DNA from 3 places in the Aeromonas intestinalis genome. Region 1 is predicted to be linked to each of the others. Evidence: riboswitches for the same ligand, from Rfam matches in the RefSeq annotation. Region 1 holds a riboswitch; each other region holds the start of a gene.
What was found. A riboswitch is a leader RNA that binds a small molecule or an ion and turns the genes downstream of it on or off. The one in region 1 is predicted to bind cyclic di-GMP.

Region 1 (7,460 bases):
GATCAAGGATGATGAAGGCAAGGAGATGATCCTCTCCTACCTGAACCAGGGTGACTTCCTCGGCGAGATGGGCATGTTTGAAGAGAACGAGAATCCGGAGCGTTCCGCCTGGGTTCGTGCCAAAGGCGCCTGTGAAGTCGCCGAGATCTCCTACAAGAAATTCCGCCAGCTGATCCAGGTCAACCCGGACATCCTGATGCGCCTCTCCGGCCAGATGGCCAAGCGCCTGCAGCACACCAGCCAGAAGGTCGGCAACCTCGCCTTCCTGGATGTGACCGGCCGGATCGCCCAGACCCTGCTGAACCTGGCCAAGCAGCCGGATGCCATGACCCACCCGGATGGCATGCAGATCAAGATCACCCGTCAGGAGATAGGCCAGATCGTCGGCTGCTCCCGCGAAACCGTCGGCCGCATCCTCAAGATGCTGGAAGAGCAGGAGCTCATCTCCGCCCACGGCAAGACCATAGTGGTGTTCGGTACCCGCTAAGCGGGTTCACAGGCGGCCCTGCAACGGGCTGCCGGATAAAAAAGGCTGCCACGGCAGCCTTTTTTGATCGCCTCCCCTATAATCCCGAACGCCTTTCCCTGGCTGCAACCAAGCGAGTACTTATGCATCTTCAATGCCCCCTTTGTCGCGGCGCCCTGCATCTTCATGAAGCCTCCCGTGGCGTCTATTGCGACAAGAAGCATCATTTCGATCCGGCTCCGGAAGGCTATCTCGATCTCATCCCGGGCACCAAGAACCCGAAAGACAGCGACAGCCGCGCCCTGCTGCGCGCCAAGCGACGCTATCTGGAGCAGGGGCACCAATTGCCCGTGATAGAGGCCATGGCGGCCATGCTGGCCCCTCTCGGCGCCCATGAACTCATCCACCTCGGCTGTGGCGAAGGCTATTACTGCCGTGCCTTGGCAGAGCGACTGCCGGGCTGGCGTGTCGGCGGCTTCGATCTGGCCAAGAACGCCATCTTCGCCGCCAACAAGGCCCAGCCAGACGGCCAGTTCGTCATCGCCGATCCGGCCCGTGCCCCGCTGCAGGCGGGCACGGCCCAGGTGCTGCTGGTCAACGACCTCAAGGTCAAGACCGAACTGCTGGTCAACTGGCTGGCACCGGGCGGCTATCTGCTCTATCTGCAGCCGGGCCCACGTCATCAGTGGCAGTTGAGGATCAGCCTCAACCCGGTGAGCATGGAACATCCCCTCAGCTGGCCGAGCCTCGCGGGCCTCGAGCCCGTGGCCAAGGAGCGCTGCCAGTTCAGCACCGGGCTGGATCAAAGCCTGCGGGAACACATCCTCGAGACCAGCCGCCTCGGCTGGCGCGCCAGCGGCGAACAGCGCCACGCCTTCATCCATCAGGGGCCGGACGAGCTGGAACAGGACTTGCTGCTCGGCCTGTGGCAAAAACCGCGCTGATCCATTCTCTTCAGATCAAAAAAGGCCCGAAAGGGCCTTTTTTCTATCACCTGGCGAGTCCGAAGGCATCGCCACATTCATGCACTGTCATCAGTTGCAGCTCGCAGCTCCCTGATCGACCCAGACGGCAGCCTTGCCGGGCTCGTCGCCCTTGGTCCAGTACTGCGCCTTCCACTTGCGGCCGTTATAGGTCGTGAACTCCCCGGCGTTGTAGGCCACACCGGCATTCCAGCCAAGCTGCACCGGGCTCACCAGCTTCCACTGATCCGCAGTCTGGCTCGGCTCGTTGCCCTGGGTCCAGTACTTGGCCTGCCACACCAGTTGCTTGTGGCTCACCTTGTCATTGGTGTTGTAGACGGTGCTGGCACTCCAGGCCGGATGGTTTGCCGCATCCGGATCGGTTGCCTCACAGCCACCGCCGGTGCTGACCGGTTTGACGGTCAAACGGGTAGTGGCGCTGGCATCCAGGGCACCATCGGTCACCACCAGCGTCAGGTCATAGGGGGTGTCGCTGGTGACGCTCGGGCCCGTGACCACCAGGGTCGCACTGTTCTGACCAGTGGCGGTCAGACCCGCCGGCAGGCTCCACTGATAGGTCAGGGTGTCGCCGTTGGGATCCGAAGCGGTGGCCTTGATGGTCACCTGCTTGCCGGACTCCACGGTGGCGGTGGCCGGCACTGTGACCACGGGAGCCAGGTTCGGCTGCGGCGCCTTGTTGGTCACCACCACCTGATCCTTGGCCGTGAGGTTGTGATCGTCGGTCACCGTCAGCTCGAACACCAGATTGATGTCCGCACTGACGCCGTCCAGCACCACACGAGCCTTGGCCTGGGTGGCGTCAAGCAGGGAGACCTGCGGGCCGGAGACCTGCTTCCAGGCGTAGGTCAGCACGCCGCTCTCGGGATCATGGGAAGCGGAACCATTGAGGGTCACCTCGGTCGGGCCGGTGACGCTCAGATCGCTGCCGGCGTTGGCCACCGGTGGTTTGTTGGCGGGCGGCGTGGTGCCTTCACCGTGACCGAGCCCCTCGTGCATGGCGTTGAGGATGTCACCGTTGTCCGCATCGATTTCCCAGGCGAACAGACCGCCGAGCTGGTTAGCCAGCACATACTGCCCCTTGGCCTTGACCGACCGATCGTTGTCGAAACTGATGAGATCCCCGGTGCTGGCCTTGAAGACATATGGCGCTTCGGCCACCTCGTCATAACCCTGCTCCCAGCCCGCGCCCATGCGGTTGTTGACGATGTCGCGATAATCCACCACACCGTTCTCCCAGGTGCCCTTGACGGGGCCGGTGGCGGTGCCGGTGAAGGGGCTGCCGGCCGAGTAGCCATTGACCCCGGTCCAGCCACGACCATACATGGCCGCCCCCACCACGACCTTGCCCGGGGTGACCCCCTGGCCGAGCAGCGCCTTGACGCCCTTGTCGGTGGTGTACTTGGTGGCAGGATCCCAGTTGGAGGCAAACAGGTTGGTCTGGTGAGCCAGGTTCTTCAGATCGAAGGCGCCGCTGAAGTCGTAGCTCATCAGGAAGATGTAATCCATGTACTGCTGGGCCGCCTGATAGTCGACCTTGGCAATCTTGTCGCCGCCGGCGCTGATGGCCGAAGTCAGCTCATACTGGCGGCCGGTCTCGGCTTCCAGTTCATCCAGCATGACGCGCAGCTCTTTCATCAGCACCACATAGGTGGCACCGTCAGCCGGGCCACCCAGGCTGGGGTTGGCGCCCTGACCGCCCGGGAACTCCCAGTCGATATCCACGCCATCGAAGAATTTCCAGGTTTGCAGGAACTCTTTGACCGAAGCGACGAAGGTGTCACGCTTGGTCTTGTCCCCCAGGAAGTAGAAGGGGTCGGACAGGGTCCAGCCGCCCACGGAAGGGAGGATCTTGAGGTCCGGATAAGCCTGTTTGAGGGCCATCAGGTTGCCGAAGTTGCCCTTGTAAGGCTCATCCCAGGCGCTGAGGTTGCCTTGCGACATCTGGATCGCTGCCCAGGGATCATGGATGGCGACCTTGAAGTCCTCGCGACCGGCGCACGCACGCTGCAGCGCCTCGAAGCTGCCGGAGATCTCTTTCAGGCTGTCGTTGATGCCATTACCGCCGCAGATGGGGGTGAAGCCATAGAGGATATGGGTCAGGTTCTGGGCCGCGACCTTGTCCACGGTGAACTTGCGACCATAGACACCCCACTCCACGTAGTAGGCACCCACCACCTTGCCGGACTTGTTGACGTAGGGCTTGTTGTTCTCTTGCAGCGGCGCCTTGAGGGGGACCAGATGGCTGCCGTCCGTGTCGGCGACCATCAACTCCTTCTTGTCGGAGAGGGTGCAGCCATCGGCGTTGCACAGGGCCACCTGCATCTGGTAGCGGCCACCCTTGGTGACCTTGAAATTGGCGGTACCCGCCGCGCTGGCGGCGCCGGACCACACTTCCTTGCCATCGAGCAACACCTTGGCGGTCTGGCCCACATCACCGGACCAGAGGTTCCAGGTCACGCTGACCGGGGCCCCATCCTTGTGGACGGTGACCAGCTTGTTGTAAGAGGTGGCAGCCTGATCGACTTCAACGATGGCGAACTTGGTGGGCCCCGACCCAATGGTGGGTTTACCAGGGGCGGCGGCGAAGGCGGAGGTAGAGCAGATCCCCCCGACCAGCAAGGCCAGCAGGGAATGTTTTGGACTGAACATAGTTGAACTTCCTTATTTCGTTATTGGTATGAACAACGAAAAAGGCAACGCAACCTGACAGGTAACGCAGACAACATCGTCACCATGGCTTGGCTCCATGGACGATACAACCTGTGGTGGCCCCGCTATCTTAGGTACTCGGACCCTTAGACCGGAGGCTTTGCGTCCCGGGCTTTCACCCGGTTTGCCTTTTTGCACAACTTGATTTGCGACGAAAATAATCGCCGAATGACTATAGATGAGAGAGCTGGCCCCGCCACCTAGTAAATATGACAGTGACCGGGACTCACTATTGACAGTTGGCTGCGATCAGGCAGCCAAAAGATAACAACGTCGCCGATAGTATGGATTGATAACCATTATCACCCCATCCAATCAAAGATGGATTCTGTGAATGCAGTCACGCAATGGGTAGCAGCAGGCTGTTCATCAGGGCCCTGAGCTTGAGGGGTTTGACCGGTTTGCTGATATAGCCATAACCGTGTTCACGGATCTGGGCCTGCAACTCGCTCTTGCGATCCGCACTGATGATGATGCCGTCGATGCCATTGCCATGGGCCAGCCGGATCATGTGCAGGGCCTGCAGCCCCGTCTTGCCGTCATCGAGGTGATAATCCGACAGCACCAGCCGCGGCAGGAAGCCACCTGCAATGAGATCCTCCGCCTGGGCCTGACTCTGGGCACAGCGTACCTCGCAACCCCAACGCCCCAGCAGGGAGGCCATGGCAGTGAGGATGTCCTCCTCGTTGTCGATGCAGAGGATCCTGACCCCCTCCAGCTGGCTGTCCCGCACCACGGGGGCTGCCACCGGTTGTGGCTGCACGGGGCGAGCCGCAAGATTGAGGGTGATGGCAAACACCGAGCCCACATCCGGCCAGCTGCGCAGCGAGAGCTGATGGCCCAGCACCAGGGAGATGCCGCGGGCGATGGCGAGCCCGAGGCCGAGCCCCTGCTCGCGGGCGGTGCGGGAGTGATCGAGACGGGAGAACTCGTCGAAGATGGTCTCCTGCTTGTCGTAGGGGATGCCGGGACCGTTGTCCCACACCTCGATGCGCACCTTGTTCCCGAGCCGGCGACAGCCGAGCAGCACCCGCCCCCCCGGGTTGTAGCGAAACGCATTGGTGAGGAAGTTTTGCAGCACCCGGCGCAGCAGACGCACGTCGCTGTGGACCGCGAGCCCGCTCTCCACCACGGAGAACTGGATGTCCCCCGCCTGGGCCAGCACCCCGAACTCTGCCTTGAGGTTGTCGAACACGTCCCGCAGGGCGAAGTCCAGCTTCTTCGCCTTGAACTTGCCCGCTTCGAGCCGGGAAATATCCAGCAGATCCGTGATGAGATCCTCGGTCGCCCCCAGAGCATCGTCGATGTGGCGGGCGATCCGGATCTGCTCAGCCCTCTGCTCCACTCCCTGCTCCCCTGGCAGCATCTCCAGCAGGGAGGAGGTAAACAGCTTGGCGGCATTGAGGGGTTGGGTGAGATCGTGGCTCACCGCCGCGAGGAAGCGGCTCTTGGAGTGATTGGCCCGCTCCACCTGCTGGTTCACCAGCAGCAGCTGGCTGTTGAGCGCCGACAGCTCGCGGGTACGCTCCGCCACCCGCGCCTCCAGGTGCTCATTCGCTTCCCGCAGCACCCGCTCCGCCGCCCGAAACGGGGTGATGTCGGTGAAGGTCATGACGAAGCCCCCCGCCGGCATGGGGTTGCCCTGCATCTCGATCACCCGGCCATCCGGCCGCTCCCGGGCCGAGACGTGGGGGCTGCCCCGCTGCATGAAGGCAACCCGGCGCGCCACATGGGCTTCAATTTCACCGGGGCCGCACAGCCCCTGCTCGGCGTTGTAGCGAATGATCTCCTCGATGGAACGCCCCACCTGGATGAGGCCGTGTGGATAGTGGAACAGCTCGATATAGCGCCGGTTCCAGGCCACCAGCTTGAGCTCCCTGTCCACCACCGAGATCCCCTGCCCCATGTGCTCGATGGCCCCCTGCAGCAGGCCCCGGTTGAAGCGAAACACGTCCGAGGCCTCGTCCACTATGGTGGCGATCTCCTCGAGCTGCATGTTGCGCCCCTGCAGGGCGGAGGCCAGTACCAGCCGCGCCGAGGAGGTACCGAACACCCCGGCCAGCAGCCGCTCCGTGTGGGCGATAAGTTCGGCAGAGGCCTGCATCTGGGGCGCCAGGGTACCGCCGTGTTCGCCGGCGAAACGGCCGAAGGCCCGCTTGACCCGGCTGGAGCCGACGAAGCGGGCCGCCAGCATCTCCAGCTCCTTGACCGAGACCCGCGCCTGATAGAGGGTCGCCTGATCCCGGCTCGGCTTGCCGACGAAGTTCGCCGCCTGCAATCGCTCGCTCACCGCCGCCCGCGACAGCAAGGACCCCGCCACATAGCCGATGAGGTTGAGCAGGAGGCTGATGAAGATGCACCAGGCCCCGAGGCTCAGCTCCCGGAATGCGGGCCAGTTGGGCGGCGCCAGCAGGGCCTCCAGGGGGGAGCCCGCCAGCAGGCCGCTTTCCGCCAGCAACGTCAGGAACCAGAGGCTGACCCCGAGGCCGAGGCCGAGATAGACCCCCTTGCGGTTGCCATGACGCCAATAGAGGCCGAGCAGCAGCGCCGGGGCAAACTGGGCCACGGCCCCGAACGACAGATAACCGATGCGGGAGAGGCTGGTGAGATCCCCGAGCCAGAGGTAGAGGGTCCAGGCCGCCAGCAGGATCAGCAGGATGACGCCGCGGCGCACCTGCAGCAGCAACCGCATCAGCCGCTCATCCCGCCCCTGCTGCCAGAAGCGGCGCAGCAACACCGGCAGCACCAGATCGTTGCTGACCATGATGGCCAGGGCGATGGTGCAGACGATCACCATGCCGGTGGCCGCCGAGGTACCGCCGAGGAAGGCCAGCATCGCCATGCCGTCGAACCCCAGGGACATGGGCAGACTGATGACATAGGTGTCAGACCCCAGATCCGCCCCCACCCACTGCTTGCCCGCCAGGGCCAGAGGCCAGATGAAGAGCCCCATCAGGAACAGATAGAGCGGGAAGACCCAGCGCGCCCAGTGCAGATCCTGACCCTGGTTGTTCTCCACCACAGTCACATGGAACTGGCGCGGCAGGCAGATGACGGCGCACATGGCTACCAGCGTATAGATGGCGAGCTCCAGCAGGCTGCCCGGGGAGACATCCACCACGGCATCCATGAAGTCGCTGGCCACCAGAGAGCGACTCTGGCTCGGCTCGCTGATGATGAGCCAGAGCGCGAAGCCCCCCACCGCCATGAAGGCGAGCAGCTTGACCAGGGACTCGAAGGCGATGGCCACCACCATGCCGCGATGGTGTTCGGTGGCATCCAGGTTGCGGGTGCCGAACAAA
Region 2 (7,460 bases), on a different contig from region 1:
ACCGCCTTGCCATTGGTCACGCGATCGTTGGCATTGGCGTGATCCCCCTGCGGCCAGCTCGGATAGGCCGGATAGCTCGCCGGGTTGACGTTCTGGCTGCTGCAGGTCGTGCCGCCGCTGCCGCCATCACCGCCGCCCGTGCCCACCACGGCCTCGGCCAGCGCCGGGAAGTCAGCCTTGAGACCTATGGTCTGGCTGCCGACAATCAGGCGCACGCCGCTGGGCACACCCGCCGCCGGCAGGTAGTAGGTCATGGCCACTTCGACGTCGGAACCCGGTGCCCAGGCCTTCCAGGTCGGCAGCGTCATGGCCACCTTGTGGAAGTCCTTCTCGCCCGCGATGCCATCGGAGTTCTGGTTGCCACCGCTCTCCACCACCTTCAGCCCCATGCCACTCTGATCCGTGATGGTGTCAGAGGTGGAGGTGGGTACCAGGAACTCGATACGCGTGCCACCCGGTATGGTCTGGGTCGACTTGTTCGTCAGTTTGAGGGTGGGGTTGATCGGGTAGTTGGAATCTCCTTCCTTGAAACCGGAGAGGCTGACGCCGATGTCGAGCTGGGCTGCCGGGGCAGGCAGATCGTTCTGCTTCAGGTTGGGCGGTGTGGCCGCCTTGAACTTGTCATAGGCGAGGCTGGTCAGGGTGCTGCCCATCACATACTCGTTCTTGGCCGGATCGAAGTCATAGTCCCCCGCCATCTCCCAGAACATGACGCCCCCCAGACCCCGCTTGACGATGTAGTCCAGCTTCTTGCCCATGGACTCTTCATCTTCGGTGGAGAGGAACACCTTCTTCTGCTCGTTCCACAGCCAGGGTACCTGCGCCTTGTCGTCGAAGTAGCGCACATACTGGCCCTGGATCACGTCGGCAGGATCATTGGGATCCAGACCCCAGGCGGTACCATAGCTCGGCAGCGTGGTGATGCCGAGACTGGCCGCATGCTCCAGGTTCTTGGCGTGCCACATGGGCACGGCACCGGCGCCGATCTCTTTGCCGTTCTTGTCCAGATCATGCCAGATGTTGTCGATCCCGACTGCACCGTTGCCGCAGGGAATGGTGCTGCCACCGGTGCCCGGCTGACAGTTGCTCTGACTCGGCAGGGCCGCCTTGCCATTGAGACCATGAGTCCCGCCGGTCACCCCTTGCCAACCACGGGTGTAATAAGGCACCCCGATGTTGATCTTGCCGGCCGCCAGGGCGCCACGGAAGTAGTGGGCCGCCCAGGCGGAGTTCAGGTAGCCGATGGCGCCGTACTGGGCCTGGCTGTAGACACCCCATTGAGCCAGCTCGGGATCCGCCTTGTTGTCGAACAGGGCGGCGTTGTGAGCCACGAAGTTGTTCCAGGCACCGTGGAAGTCATAGGTCATCAGGTTGACGTAATCGAGGTACTGGGTGACCTGGAAGTTCTCCATGCCGCGCAACAGGTAGGCCGAGGCCGGCGAGGCGATGGTCAACATGTACTTGCGGCCATCTTCGGTACCGGCGTTGTCCAGCCGGGTACGCAGCGTCTTCATCAACACTTCGTAGTTGGCAAACAGCTTGGCCCGGCACTGGTTGGAGAGGGGGAAGTCGTTGGGGTTGCCCGCATCCTTCATGGAGGTGGGGTATTCATAGTCCACATCCACCCCGTCGAAACCGTACTGACGGATGAAACTCACCGCAGAATCGGCGAAGGCGTTGATGCCGGCGGTGTTGACCGTGCAATCACCCTTGGTGGTGGCGGTGTAGAAGCCGCGGGTATCGGCCCAGCCCCCGACCGAGATCAGGGTCTTCACGTCCGGATACTGCTTCTTGTACTTGGAGAGCAGGTTGAAGTGGCCCTGATAGGCGAACTCGGGATCCATCTCGGCACCCGGCACCCCGTTCCAGGTCATCTTGGTGGCGGCGTCATCCACCTTGATGGTGTGATTTTGCTCGTCCACCGCCGCGAAGGCGTAGTTGATGTGGGTGATCTTGTCCCAGGGAATGTCGTTCACCAGGTAGGCGGGCAGGCCGTTCTTGCCGGTACGCCAGGAGGTGAAATAACCGATGACCCGGCGAGCATGGTCATCCCCCATGCACTCGCTGCCATCGGCGCGGTAGATCTGGCGCACATCGCAGGAGAGATTGCCGCCGGTGGGCGGCAGTGCCGCCTCTTCCACCTGCACATCCACCTGGGCGGACTCGCCCACCAGATTACCCTTGTCGGTGGCGACCAGCTTGAGGCCGGTCAGCCCCTTGGCCTGGGGTGTCCAGTTCACCTGCCAGGGCGCGCTGGTATCCTCGCCCACCTTCTGGCCGTTCACGAACAGTTCGACCTTGGCCACGTCGTTGTTGGCATCGGTGACGTTGCCACTCACCGCCGTGCTGCGGCCCAGCGTCACCTTGGCACCGGCAGCCGGGCTCGCGATGCTCACCTTCGGCGCCTCGGGCGCCACCACGGCGGCGACGTTGAAGCTGACATCCGCCTCGCCGAGCACCTTGCCATCCTTGTCCAGCGCCCGGGATTTCAGTTGATGGGCACCGACACCGCTGGCGGTCCAGCTCGCCGACCAGGGAGCCGCGCTGCTCACCGCCACCTGGGTGCCATCGATCAGATATTCGACCTTGACCAGGGCGCTGCTGTTGCCGCCAAGGGTCACCGCCAGGGAGACCGGGGCACCTTCGTTGAACGCGCTACCCGCGGCGGGCGAGCCAATGGCCAGCGTCAGACCCGGCGTCGTGCTGCCGTCGGTGAACGGCTTCCAGGCATCCGCCCAGACGGTGCCCACACCGGGGGCATAGTGGTAGGACGAAGCGCCGCACCAGCCGGAGTAGGGGAATTCCTTGCATTCATAGAGATTGCCGACATTGCTGACGATATCGCCAGCCTTGTAGGCGGTACCGGCCTGATAGGCGGGATAGGCGGCCTGCGCCCAGCCGGGCATGGTCGCAAGGGCAACCAGCATGGCGAGCCTGCTGGGCCTGAGGGTCTGTTGCATCTTGTTATCTTCCTTGTTGGTCTTGGCTTTTAATGACCGGGCAAAGGGCAACAGCAACAGGCGAAAAGGGGTCGACAACAGGCCATGGACGGGCCACATACCCTCATGTCACCCGGGGGAGCCCCGCTATCTGTCATCGCTGGCAGACCGGAGGCTTTGCGTCCCGACATCACTGTCGGTTTGCTCTTTACCTGGGTTCCGTGAGGAACAGCCCGAGTATAGGAAGCAAGTGACAAACACTCAATCTTCATTCTCGATGAGAAATATGTAAACGCTGGCGAGCTCACACTATTTCATCCGTGATGAGATGACATCTTTATCATTATTTTCATAACGTTAGCTGTGTCAAAAAAATTGAAACAGCCTCTTTTGCTTCCCCATTCTGTGCGCTGGTTCACTGGTATGAGCAGCCAGAAGTGTGACAATGCGCGCCCTTGGTTCAGGCACCAAGGCTATGGAATCACTGGCAAAAATAAAAAAGGAAACACAATGAAAGGTACCCCTACCCTGCTGTCACTGGCCGTGGGGCTCGCGCTCGCGTCCCCGACACTCCAGGCCGCCGGCTTCAGTTGCCCGGCCGACAGTGCCCTCACCCCCATCCCCGCCATCCAGGGCAGTGGCGACAAGAGCCCCCTCATCCCGGACGGCCAGTTTGAAAGCAACCAGAGCGTCTCGGTGAAAGCCGTGGTCAGCGCCCTCGGCGAAAGTCTGAACAAGGGCTTCTACCTGCAAGACGTGCAAGGGGATGGAGATCCCCAGACTTCGGACGGCATCTTCGTCTACCTCAACGACAAGAACTTCGCGACCAAGTACCCGGGCATCAAGCCGGGGGCCGAAGTCTGTCTGGAGGCCAAGGTCGAAGAGTATTACAACCATACCCAGCTCAAGCCCGTCTTCGACGGTAGCACTCCCCGCCTGCAGGTGCTGGCTCAGGGCGCAGTCCCCGCCGCCACGGCGCTGCGGGTGCTGGAGGGGGAAACCCTGGCCAGGGCGCTGGAGCGCCACGAAGGGATGCGGGTGCGCCTCGATGCGGGCAGCGAGCTCAAAATCAGCCGCAACTTCAGCTACGACTATGCCGCCCGTCGCAACAACCTGGTGCTCTCCCACCTGGCGCCGCTGATGAAACCGACCCAGCTGCATGTGGCGGGTAGCGACCAGGCCAAGGCATTGGCCGAGGCCAATGGGGGCAACCGGGTGTTCCTCGAATCGGACTTCAAGGCCGCCGATGGCAAGCTGCCCTGGCTGCCCGCCTGGGAGCCGGAACAGGGCTACCTGCGGGTCGGCGATGCCCCGGTCAACCTGGAGGCCCTGGTCGGCTACAGCTACAACGAATACCGGCTGATCGTGCCCAAGGATCAGGTCATCACGGTCGGGGATCTGCTGCGCACCGACGAGAACGATCGCCAGCGCGCCCCTGCCCGCACCGCCGGTACGGATCTGCGGGTCGGCAGCTTCAACGTGCTCAACTACTTCACCAGCCACTCCAGCGTGGGCGGTGCCCTCAACGTGCTGTGCAAGGATCAGGCGGATGCGGACAGCGCCAAGGGTTGCAACCGCGGCGCCAAGAACCTGGAAGACTTCCAGCAGCAGCGCACCAAGATAGTCAACGCCATCACCGAAATGGACGCAGATCTGCTCGGCCTGATGGAGATGGAGAACAACGGCTTCGACGAGCACTCCGCCATCAGCGACCTGGTCAAGAGCCTCAACGCCCAGCAGAAAGACGCGAGCAATCACTACGCCTTCGTCAGCCTGCCCAAGGTCCAGCTCGGTCAGGATCGCTACTTCGGCGGTGACGCCATCATGGTGGCCATGCTCTATCGCCCGGCCAAGCTGACCCCGAGCGGGGATGCCGGCGTGATCCCGCTGCCGGAGCAGCGTTACACCGTCGGTGGCTTGACCAAAACCGCCGGTCAGCGCGACTCCCTGGTACAGAGCTTCACCGTGGCGGGCAGCAAGGATCCCCTGACCCTGGTGGTCAACCATCTGAAATCCAAGGGATCGGGCTGCTACGAGAACGGGGATGGCAAGACCGAGCCTGCCGACCTGCAAGGCAAATGCACCGAGTTCCGGGTCAGTGCTGCCAAGGTGCTGGGCGAGGCGGTGAGCAAGCTGCCGGGCCAGGTGCTGCTGGTGGGAGACTTCAACTCCTACGCCAAGGAAGACCCGATCCGGGTGCTGACCGACTATGCGCCGGCCAGCAGCGATCGCAAGATCCGCTCCGCCTCCCACACCTTCCTCGGTGAGCAGGCGTACGAGCAGATAGGCCAGGAGGTGGCCAAGAGCTACGGCCTGGTGGACTTGAACGTCAAGTTCAACCAGGAGAAAGCGATCTCCTACAGCTATGAGGCGGAGCTCGGCACCCTGGACTACGCCCTCGCCAACCCGGCCCTGGCCAAGAAGGTGGTGGCCGTCGCCGACTGGCACATCAACTCCTACGAGAGCAACCTGTTCGAATACGGCCGTGGCTTCACCGGCGACATGGTCAAGTCCGACAACCCGTTCAGCGCCTCGGATCACGATCCCATCATCGTCGATCTCAAGCTGCAGGAGCCGAGCAAGGACGGCGGTGGTGGTGCCATGGGCGCCCTGCTACTGGCCCTGTTGCCCCTGGCCTGGCGCCGCCGACACAGCTCATGATGTACGCTGCGTAACGAAAAAAGCCCGCGACAGTCGCGGGCTTTCTCATGTGGGTCATTTGATTTGTAAATGAAGAGACGGCAATCATGAAAATAATAAATGACTGAGAAAACAAAAAGGCCACCGCGATAACGGTGGCCTTGAGTGTTTGGTGGAGCTACGCGGGATCGAACCGCGGACCTCTTGCATGCCATGCAAGCGCTCTCCCAGCTGAGCTATAACCCCGAAACTTCGTCACTCGACAAACGGTTCTGGACGCCGTCTGCCTCTTCAATAATGGTGGAGCTACGCGGGATCGAACCGCGGACCTCTTGCATGCCATGCAAGCGCTCTCCCAGCTGAGCTATAACCCCACAAAGGTCGGCCTGGGTGATACACACCGCACTGCCCTGGGTACTGCATTGTCAATTTGGAACCTGGTGGAGCTACGCGGGATCGAACCGCGGACCTCTTGCATGCCATGCAAGCGCTCTCCCAGCTGAGCTATAACCCCTTGGATTCCAGATTGTTCGAGGAGAATTTGGTGGAGCTACGCGGGATCGAACCGCGGACCTCTTGCATGCCATGCAAGCGCTCTCCCAGCTGAGCTATAACCCCAACTCACCTCGGCGCTACCAAAGTTATCTCTGGCAACGGAGGCGCATGATAGGCATCACCCGCTTTGCTGTCAACCCTAAAATACCACCGGCCGGAGCGTTTAGTCAAAATTCAGTCAGTTCGCTGTTTTTACCGCCAACCTCATCGCTATCTCTCTGTTTTACGTCATAAATCCACGATAGACCCAAACAAGAAGGGCCCCCGTTCGGGAGCCCTTTTACGTCATTCATTGCGGCCTGTTCATCCGCCTTGAAAGCCAGACTGGCTACGAGATCACTCGGCAGCCATGCGCGCTTCGATATACGCCAAGGCGCGATCGATACGGGCCAGGACACGCTCCTTGCCCACCAGCGCCATCACGGCGTCGGCAATGACAGGGGGATTGGCCCAGACCGGTATTACTCGGCAGCCATGCGCGCTTCGATATACGCAAGCGCCCGATCGATACGGGCCAGGACACGCTCCTTGCCCACCAGCGCCATCACGGCGTCGATAGCCGGGGATTGACCCAGACCGGTGACGGCAACGCGCAGCGGCATGCCGACCTTGCCCATACCCTGCCCCAGTTCGGCGGCGGTGGCTTCGATCAGTTCGTGCAGCGCTTCGGTGGTCCAGGTTGCCAGGGCGGCCAGCTTGCTCTTGGCCAGGGTCAGCGGCTCGGCCGCCACACCGCGCAGGTGCTTCTTGGCGGCGGCTTCATCGAGTGCTTCGTACTCCTCGAACAGGTAGCGGCTCTGGGCGGCCACTTCCACCAGGGTGTTGCAGCGCTCCGCCAGCAGGGTCACTACTTGTGGCAAGGAAGGGCCATTGCGGGTGTCGATGTTCTGGGCGGCCATGTGCCACTCCAGATACTTGGCGACATGGACCGGATCCTGGGTACGCATGTAGTGGTTGTTCAGCCACAGCAGCTTGTCGGTGTTGAAGGCAGAAGCCGACTTGGAGATGGCGTCCAGGCTGAACAGCTTGATCATCTCGTCCAGGCTGAAGATCTCCTGATCGCCGTGGGACCAGCCCAGACGTACCAGATAGTTCAGCAGGGCTTCCGGCAGGTAGCCGTCGTCACGGTACTGCATGACGGAGACGGCGCCGTGGCGCTTGGAGAGCTTGGCACCGTCGTCACCCAGGATCATGGAGACGTGGGCGAATTCCGGCACGGGCGCGTTCAGGGCCTTGTAGATGTTGATCTGGCGCGGGGTGTTGTTGATGTGGTCTTCGCCACGCACCACGTGGGTGATCTCCATGTCCCAGTCGTCCACCACCACG
Region 3 (7,460 bases), on a different contig from region 1:
TCTGGAAGGTATCGGGGAAGTATTCCCGCACGCAGATGACGTTGGTATCCCGCTCGTGCATGCCAAGCCGCCAGCGCTTGTTCGGGGTGCTCCTGGCCTCGCGGATGACGGGGAAGCGTACGAACACCTCCTCCATCCCCTTCTCCTTGAGTCGAAAACCGATGTCATAGTCTTCCGTCAGGCTCTGCACGTCAAAAGCGATACCGTCGCCGTCTTCCAGCAGGGCGATGACGGCCCGGCGGCTGAAGCAGGTGCCCACTCCGGCACTGGGCACCTGGCCGGAGACGGCCTCGCGCACCGGCACATCCTTGCTGTGCAGCTCGGCGAATTCGTCCAGGTAATGCAGGCTGGTGAAGTTGTACCAGGGACGTTCGAAGGGGTAGACGGGGATCTGGATCAGATCCTTGCGATCCACCAGATAGTTGAACAGCCGCAGCTCCATGTCCGAGATGACATCCTCGGCATCGTGCAGAATGAAGCCGGCGAAGGAGAGGTTGGCCTTTCGTTCGAACTGGAAGATGGCATCGAGCACATTGTTGAGGCAATCCGCCTTGCTGGTCGGCCCCGGCCGGGCGCAGACCACCTTGTGCACATTGGGGAAGCGGGCGCAGACTTCGTCCACATCCTTCTGGGTGTCGGGATCATTGGGATAGGTGCCGACGAAGATCTGGTAGTTCTCGTAGTCAAAGCGGGTCGCCGCCAGCTCCGCCATCTGACCGATCACCCCGGTCTCATGCCAGGCGGGCACCATGATGGCGAGAGGCTGCTCCTCCCGTTCATAGAGTGCCGGGTATTCCAGACGTTCGTGGCGACGATAGACGGTCAGTCGCCGCCAGGTGGCGCGCAGCCAATAGACTGCATCGATGAAGAGATCGTCGACGCCGCTCACCAGCATGGCCATCGCCATCACGATGGCGATCAGCTTCAGACCGTAGAGATAGGTGGCAAAGCCATCAACCAGCCAATATTCCGACATCAGGATCACCCCAGCAAGGTATCAGCCATGATAGCCACGATGCGCGCGCAGGCCTGGCCATCACCAAACGGATTGGCCATGGTGCGCGGGGCAAAGTCCGCCGCCTGCCACAGTTCGGTGACACGCTGGACGATGCGCTCCTCATCGGTGCCCATCAGCTGGGCATAATCGGACTCCACCGCTTCGGGCCGTTCGGTTTCCTCCCGCAGCACCAGCAGCGGCACGCCGTAAGTGGGCGCCTCCTCCTGCAGGCCGCCGGAGTCCGTCATCACCAGCCAGGCATCGGCGATGGCCTGCTGCATGGCCAGATAATCGAGGGGTTCGGTCAGGGTGACATTTGGCAGATGGCCGAGCAGCGGATAGACCGCCTCCTTGATCACCGGGTTCAGATGCACCGGGAAGAGCACCCGCATATCGGGATGAGCGGTGGCGAGACGGGCGATGGCACGGCAGATCCCGTCGACTTCGTCACCCCAGTTCTCCCGGCGGTGCACGGTGACCAGCAGATGACCCGGCTGGGGATTGTTGCGCTGGATGCCATGGCGCTCACCGGCCCAGAGCTGGGCATCGATGACGGTGTTGCCGGTGACATGGACCCGCGCTGCCGGCACCTGCTCGGCCAGCAGGCAGTCCCGCGCACGGGGAGTCGGCGCCAGATGCAGTTGTGCGATGCGCCCAATCATCTGGCGCAGCCCCTCTTCGGGGAAGGGGCGGTCAAGGCGATAGGTACGCAGCCCGGCCTCCACATGGGCCACCGGCACCTGATGATAGAAACCGGTCAGGGCGCCGAGGAAGGCACTCTCGGTGTCCCCCTGCACGATCACCATGTCCCAGTGCTCTTTTGCCATCAGGGCTTCCAGCTGGGCACGGCAGCCCTGGCTGAATTCAAAGAGGCTGGCCCCCTGGCGCTGCAGCGACCAGTGAGGGCGGATATCGAAGCACTCGAGCAACTGGGTAGCCATGCTGTCATGCTGACCGGTATGCACCCAGCGCACATCGGCCCAGGGCGCCTGCAGGAGGGCATGATAGAGGGGGGCGAGTTTGATTATTTCAGGGCGAGTGCCCGATACCATCATGATCTTCTTCATCACAACATGCTCCGTTCATGAGAACCATATCACCGCAAGGAGTCTAGCCGACCAGACACATCATCAGCCCGTACCTATGCAGAATAATATCAATAGATTACAAGTCACTAGGGAGGAGGGGAACACTAATAGGGGGCGATTCCCCCGGATGATCACTCGTGGATATCCTGATACCGCGCGACAGCAGGCACGGTACCTAATGCTGGTATCCCTGTTCGCCCGGCTCGGTGTGAGGCGGTCATCATCATTGAATGGATATAGAACGTCATCAGATATGGAGCGAGTCATCAGACCCTCGTCATAGGCAATCCAGCCATCTCACGAGGGAGATCTGTGATTTTCCGAACCCGGTTCGCACCGAGGGTGGCCTATCAATCATCTGCTCAGGAGCCAGGCCAGTCCATATTTAAAATGTAAATATTCCAACAAATCGAACATAAACCAAATCTAAATCAATTATCTGAACTTAAGTCGACCTCATGACATATAGCAGCAGAGCGAGGAAGGCGATAGCGGATAAACCGGCAAGGGTCACCTCTTGTCGTACCCTGCCTGACGCCCGCTGAGCCCGATAAAAAAAGCCCCTTTCGGGGCTTTTTTGTACAGGCATTCGATGACATCACCGTTGGCCCCTAGGCGGGCTGACTCTCCCCCTGATAATGGCGCAGGATCCAGGTTTCAAAGTCCGCCAGCATGCGGGCTTCCGACTCGCTGTTGTCGGCGATGAGCTCGGTCCCGTGCACCACCCGGATGTGGGCGTTGAGGGGAGCGCCGTCACCGACGGGTGGGCGCTGACGCGCCGCCGCCATGCAGGCCGAGGCCGTTGCCCAGGCATCCTCCACGCTCTGGTTGCACACCCGGGCCAGGGGCGCGGCACTGAAGCCCTCGCCGGTCAGGCTCTGCAGGGTCTGATCATGGGTCATGCCGTTGCCCGGCCCCCAGTAGTGGGCCGCCAGATCCGGGCCGATACGCGGGTTGTCGGTGAGGTAGCCATCCCGGCGCAGGAAGTAGGCACGGGTCTGCTCCACCGCCATCAGGGCCAGCAGGTAGCCGTGGTAGGCGCAGGCCGACTCCTGATTGAGCAGGTGCGGAATGGCGAGCAGCGGGCGTGGACTCTCCACTCCCAGGATCCTGCGCTCCCACTGGCGGGCCAGCGCCAGCACGGCAGCCGGAGTGCGCTCGGCGTCCTCCATGGCATAGAGATCCCGTTCGAAGTAGGAGACCAGGGCGATCTGCCGCTCGTTGAAGGCCCGAAACGGCTGGCGAGCCTCGATCATGGCCTTGATGAGGTCATCCGGGATCGCTTCCCCCGCCTCATTGCGGGCGTACCCCTTGAGCCAGTCCGCATCGTCCAGCAGGCTGTCGCAGAACATGGATTGCGTCTCCGCATAGGCCATGGAGGTGGGCGGGAACTCCTGGGAGAAGCAGGGGGCGTTGCCGGTGACGTTGGCAAAATGCGCCGCGTGCCCCCCCTCGTGGAACAAGGTGTTGAGGCCATTCCAGCCGCTGCCCACCTGGGCGGGGTTCGCCAGACTGGTGAAGTTGACCACGGCAGGCACCCACTCTCCCTCCTGCCAGAAGCTCGGCACCGGGCCATGGCAGAAGCCGTTCTCGTATTTCCCCTCCCGGGTCAGCAGATCCAGGGTCAGGGTCGCCTCCCGGTACTGGATGCCGAGGCGACGGAAGCTCTCGACCCAATCCTTCAGGGCCCGGGAGAAGGGCACGTAGGGGTCGAGCTGACGGGTCACGTCGCCGCTCACGAAATAGCGCAGGTTGTGGGGCAGCAGCGCCGCCTCCCCCTTGGCGCCCTTCAATTCGGCGAGGCCCAGGTGCACCCGATCCTCGGTGCGGGCGATAAAGTCATCCAACACCGTAAACAGCTGCTCCGGGCTCATCTGCTCGTTCTTGCGCACCTTGTAGTCGAAGTAATCCCGATAGCCCATGGCGCGAGCGAAGCGGTTGCGAAGCGTGACGATGGCCAGATAGCCGTTGTCGACCACCCACTGCTCCAGGGTATGGAACATGGCGAGCGCGCTCTGGCGCACCGCCTCATCCGCACTGGCCGCGAGGGAGGCACTGGCTGCCGGCAGGCTGCCGGACACCTGCCGCCCCTGCTCGTCCAGCAGGGTCAGCTTGAGCTCCTTGCGACGGGCGAACAGCTCTGCCTCGGCGGCCACCAGTTCGTCCATCAGCACCGCAGCCTGCGGGTCCTCGATGACGTTGCACTCGAAGAAGGCTATCCAGCCCCCGAGCCCCCGTTTGAGATCCGCCCCTTCGGCCTCGGCCAGCATGGCCCGCAAGACCGGCAGGCGGGTCGGATCGGCGCAGAATGCCTTGTAGGCCTGTTCGGCGGCGGTGAACCCGGCCTGATCATCGCTGGTGCCCATGTAGGTGGACCAGAAGAGATCCTCCTTGCGCCTGTGTACCTTCAGGTAATCGGCATTGAGCTGGTTCAAGTAATTCCTGGCAGTGGAAATCATAAGGTCCCTCTTTTTATCGGCGGCCACTGGCCGGCCGTTCCTTTTTGATGGCGCCCTGACAGCAGGGCGGGTGCGCGAGGATGCGCCTCATCACGCTAGCAAAAGCGGGCTCCGCTGTCTGCCGCGAACAAGGGATTATCTTCGTGAATGGAGTCTTCCTGGCGGCGCTGGGTGCCGGTGGCAGGGAGGCCGGGGCCACATCGGGGAATAAAATCAAAAAGTGGCGTATTGGCTCTACTCCGATGAGAACAAGCTGTAAAGATTTACACTTAATAATTCAATAGAAAGAAGTCATGATGGGAGCGTCGTAGTCAAACGCGACACCATGACCCATTTTGTAGTCATTTGGCAAACTGGTTGAAAGGCCAGGACGCAAAGCCTCCGGTCTAAAGACATGTCGTCCAGGATAGCGGGGTTGCAGCACAGTGTTTCGGGAAACTCCCCTGCCAACTTGACTGCCCACATCTATCGAACAGAGGAATGTATGGCAGCAACTATTCAACTCAATCACCTCACGGCGGCGCTCGCACTGCTGGCCAGTGGCGGCGTGCTCGCTCACGGCTACATCAGCCAGCCGGAGGCACGCAACTACCTGTGCAAGACGGGTGGCAACATCCAGTGCGGCGCCATTCAGTGGGAGCCCCAGAGCCTGGAGGCGCCGTCCGGCTTCCCCGCTGGCGGCCCGGCCGATGGTCAGATTGCCGCCGCCGGCCATCCGCAATTTGGCGAGCTCAACGCCCAGACCAGCGATCGCTGGACCAAGCGCGACGTGAAAGCCGGCCCCTTCGCCATCAGCTGGACCTTCACCGCCAACCACACCACCCGCAACTGGCGCTACTACCTCACCAAACAGGACTGGGATCCGAACCAGCCGCTGACCCGGGCCTCCTTCGACCTCACCCCCTTCTGCGTCATCGACGGGGGCATGGTGCAACCGCCCAAGCAGGTTACCCACAACTGCGTCCTGCCTGCCCGTACCGGTTATCAGGTGATCCTGGGTGTCTGGGAGGTGGGGGATACCACCAACAGCTTCTACAACCTGATCGACGCCCGCTTCGAGGGTGGCACCCAGCCCCCCCTGAGCTGGAGCCAGGGCGGGACCATCTATCCCTCCATCGATCTCGCGGCCGGTGACAAGGCCATGATCCGGGTGTTCGATGCAAGCGGCGAGCGCACGGATCTGCAGACGGTGCTGACCATCGCCAGCACCGAGCAGGGTCAGAAGAACAACTGGGCCCACGCCCTGGCCAGCAAGATCAACGGGGAACAGAGCCAGATCCGCGCCGGTCAGCAAGGAAGTGACGGCCAGTTCAATCCCGTCTACGGCCAGAACCCTGTCTTCCTCAAAGCAGGCAGCAACTTGCAACGGGTCGAGATCCAGCTCGAGCAGCAACAACCGCCGATCGGTGACAGCGTCAGCGTGAGCGGCCTGGAGAGCGAGTACTTGCTCGATGGCGGCAAGCTGACCCTGAGCTTCACGGTCGCGGCGCAAGGGGATCTCGCTGTCACCAACACCCTCTATGACCATGGTGGCGTCGCCAGGGGTCAGAGCAGCGCCGACATCAAGGACAGCAGCCAGAGCTTCACCATGTCGCTGACCGGGTTGAGTGCCGGCCATCATCAACTGGTGATCACGGGCAAACCCAAATCGGGAGGCGCGGCCGTGCAGCAGACCCTGGATCTGATGCTCAAGGATCCGGCCAGTGGCGGTGACTATCAGTACAGCTTCCCCGAGGGCGTGGCCGCCTACACCGCCGGCACCAAGGTGCTGCAACCCAAGAACGGCAAGATCTACCAGTGCAAGCCCTTCCCCTACAGCGGCTGGTGCAGCCAGTGGGCGAGCACAGCCACCCAGTATGAGCCGGGCATTGGCTCCCACTGGCAGGAGGCCTGGACCTTGCTGCCATAATCGTCTTGAATGCAAAACAGGGAGCCCGAGGCTCCCTGTTTTTTATGGCGATTCACTCAGATCTGGTAATCGAGCGCCGCATCGTTGCGCAGAGCCCGCGCCTGGATGTCTGCCAGCGCCAGTTCCGGGTTGCAGAGCTGGATGAACTGCCAGGCGAAATTGTGCTGGAACTGCCCCTGCTTGAGGCCGATCCAGGCGGTGTGGGGGGCAAACAGCCGGCTGCCATCGAGTTGCACCAGACCCTTGTCCCGCTGGCCGTTGAAGGCCATGTCCGCCAGTATACCCACCCCCATTTCCAGCTCGACATAGGTCTTTATGACGTCGGAATCCTGAGCCGTCAGCAGGATCTGCGGCACTATCCTGGCTTCGGCAAACGCTTCATCTACCCGCACCCGTCCGGTCAGCCCCGCCTGATAGGTCACGATGGGCCATTGCGCCAGCGCCGCCAGGGTCAGCTCCCGTTCGGCGGTGAGGGGGTGCTGCTCCGGCACCACTATGTTGTGATGCCAGCGGTAGTAAGGAAACGCCACCACTCCTTCGCTCTTGTCGAGCTGTTCGCTGCTGATGCCGATGTCCACTTCGCCGGTCTGCACCAGCCGCACTATCTCCTCCGGGCTGCCTTGGCGCAGCTCCAGCTGCACCAGCGGGAACTGCTCGCGAAACGCCTTCACCACCCGTGGCAAGGCATAGCGCGCCTGGGTGTGAGTGGTCGCGACCAGCAAGCGGCCCGAGTCGCGGTTGGCGAAGGTGCTGGCCAGTTTGCGGATGTTGTTGGCGTCATTGAGGATGCGCTCGGCGATCACCAGCAGCTCCTTGCCGGGCTCCGTCATGCCGAGCAGCCGCTTGCCGTAACGGATGAAGAGCTCCAGCCCCAGCTCTTCCTCCAGCTCGCGGATATGGCGGCTGACCCCGGACTGGGAGGTAAACAGGGCATTGGCGACCTCGGTCAGGTTGTAGTCCCGCCTTGCCGCTTCCCGAATAATGCGTAATTGCTGAAAATTCACGTC

Region 2: it holds a riboswitch for cyclic di-GMP, as region 1 does, so the genes downstream of both, ACW5W7_RS08540 (glycosyl hydrolase family 18 protein) here and ACW5W7_RS15825 (glycosyl hydrolase family 18 protein) in region 1, are expected to answer to the same signal.
Region 3: it holds a riboswitch for cyclic di-GMP, as region 1 does, so the genes downstream of both, gbpA (N-acetylglucosamine-binding protein GbpA) here and ACW5W7_RS15825 (glycosyl hydrolase family 18 protein) in region 1, are expected to answer to the same signal.

What each region holds. Positions count from the first base shown of each region.
Region 1 is NZ_JBSTYK010000012.1:107,015-114,474, reverse strand. It holds gene crp (cAMP-activated global transcriptional regulator CRP) at 1-487, shown strand, start outside; gene ACW5W7_RS15830 (putative RNA methyltransferase) at 610-1,410, shown strand; gene ACW5W7_RS15825 (glycosyl hydrolase family 18 protein) at 1,501-4,098, opposite strand; cyclic di-GMP riboswitch class I at 4,211-4,297, opposite strand; gene ACW5W7_RS15820 (hybrid sensor histidine kinase/response regulator) at 4,499-7,460, opposite strand, start outside.
Region 2 is NZ_JBSTYK010000005.1:219,749-227,208, forward strand. It holds gene ACW5W7_RS08540 (glycosyl hydrolase family 18 protein) at 1-2,927, opposite strand, end outside; cyclic di-GMP riboswitch class I at 3,074-3,155, opposite strand; gene ACW5W7_RS08545 (ExeM/NucH family extracellular endonuclease) at 3,450-5,600, shown strand; tRNA gene ACW5W7_RS08550 (tRNA-Ala) at 5,750-5,825, opposite strand; tRNA gene ACW5W7_RS08555 (tRNA-Ala) at 5,878-5,953, opposite strand; tRNA gene ACW5W7_RS08560 (tRNA-Ala) at 6,018-6,093, opposite strand; tRNA gene ACW5W7_RS08565 (tRNA-Ala) at 6,122-6,197, opposite strand; gene gltX (glutamate--tRNA ligase) at 6,596-7,460, opposite strand, start outside.
Region 3 is NZ_JBSTYK010000020.1:59,405-66,864, forward strand. It holds gene nfrB (cyclic di-3',5'-guanylate-activated glycosyltransferase NfrB) at 1-976, opposite strand, end outside; gene wecB (non-hydrolyzing UDP-N-acetylglucosamine 2-epimerase) at 982-2,064, opposite strand; gene ACW5W7_RS19535 (M3 family metallopeptidase) at 2,697-4,544, opposite strand; cyclic di-GMP riboswitch class I at 4,882-4,967, shown strand; gene gbpA (N-acetylglucosamine-binding protein GbpA) at 5,029-6,453, shown strand; gene cbl (HTH-type transcriptional regulator Cbl) at 6,510-7,457, opposite strand.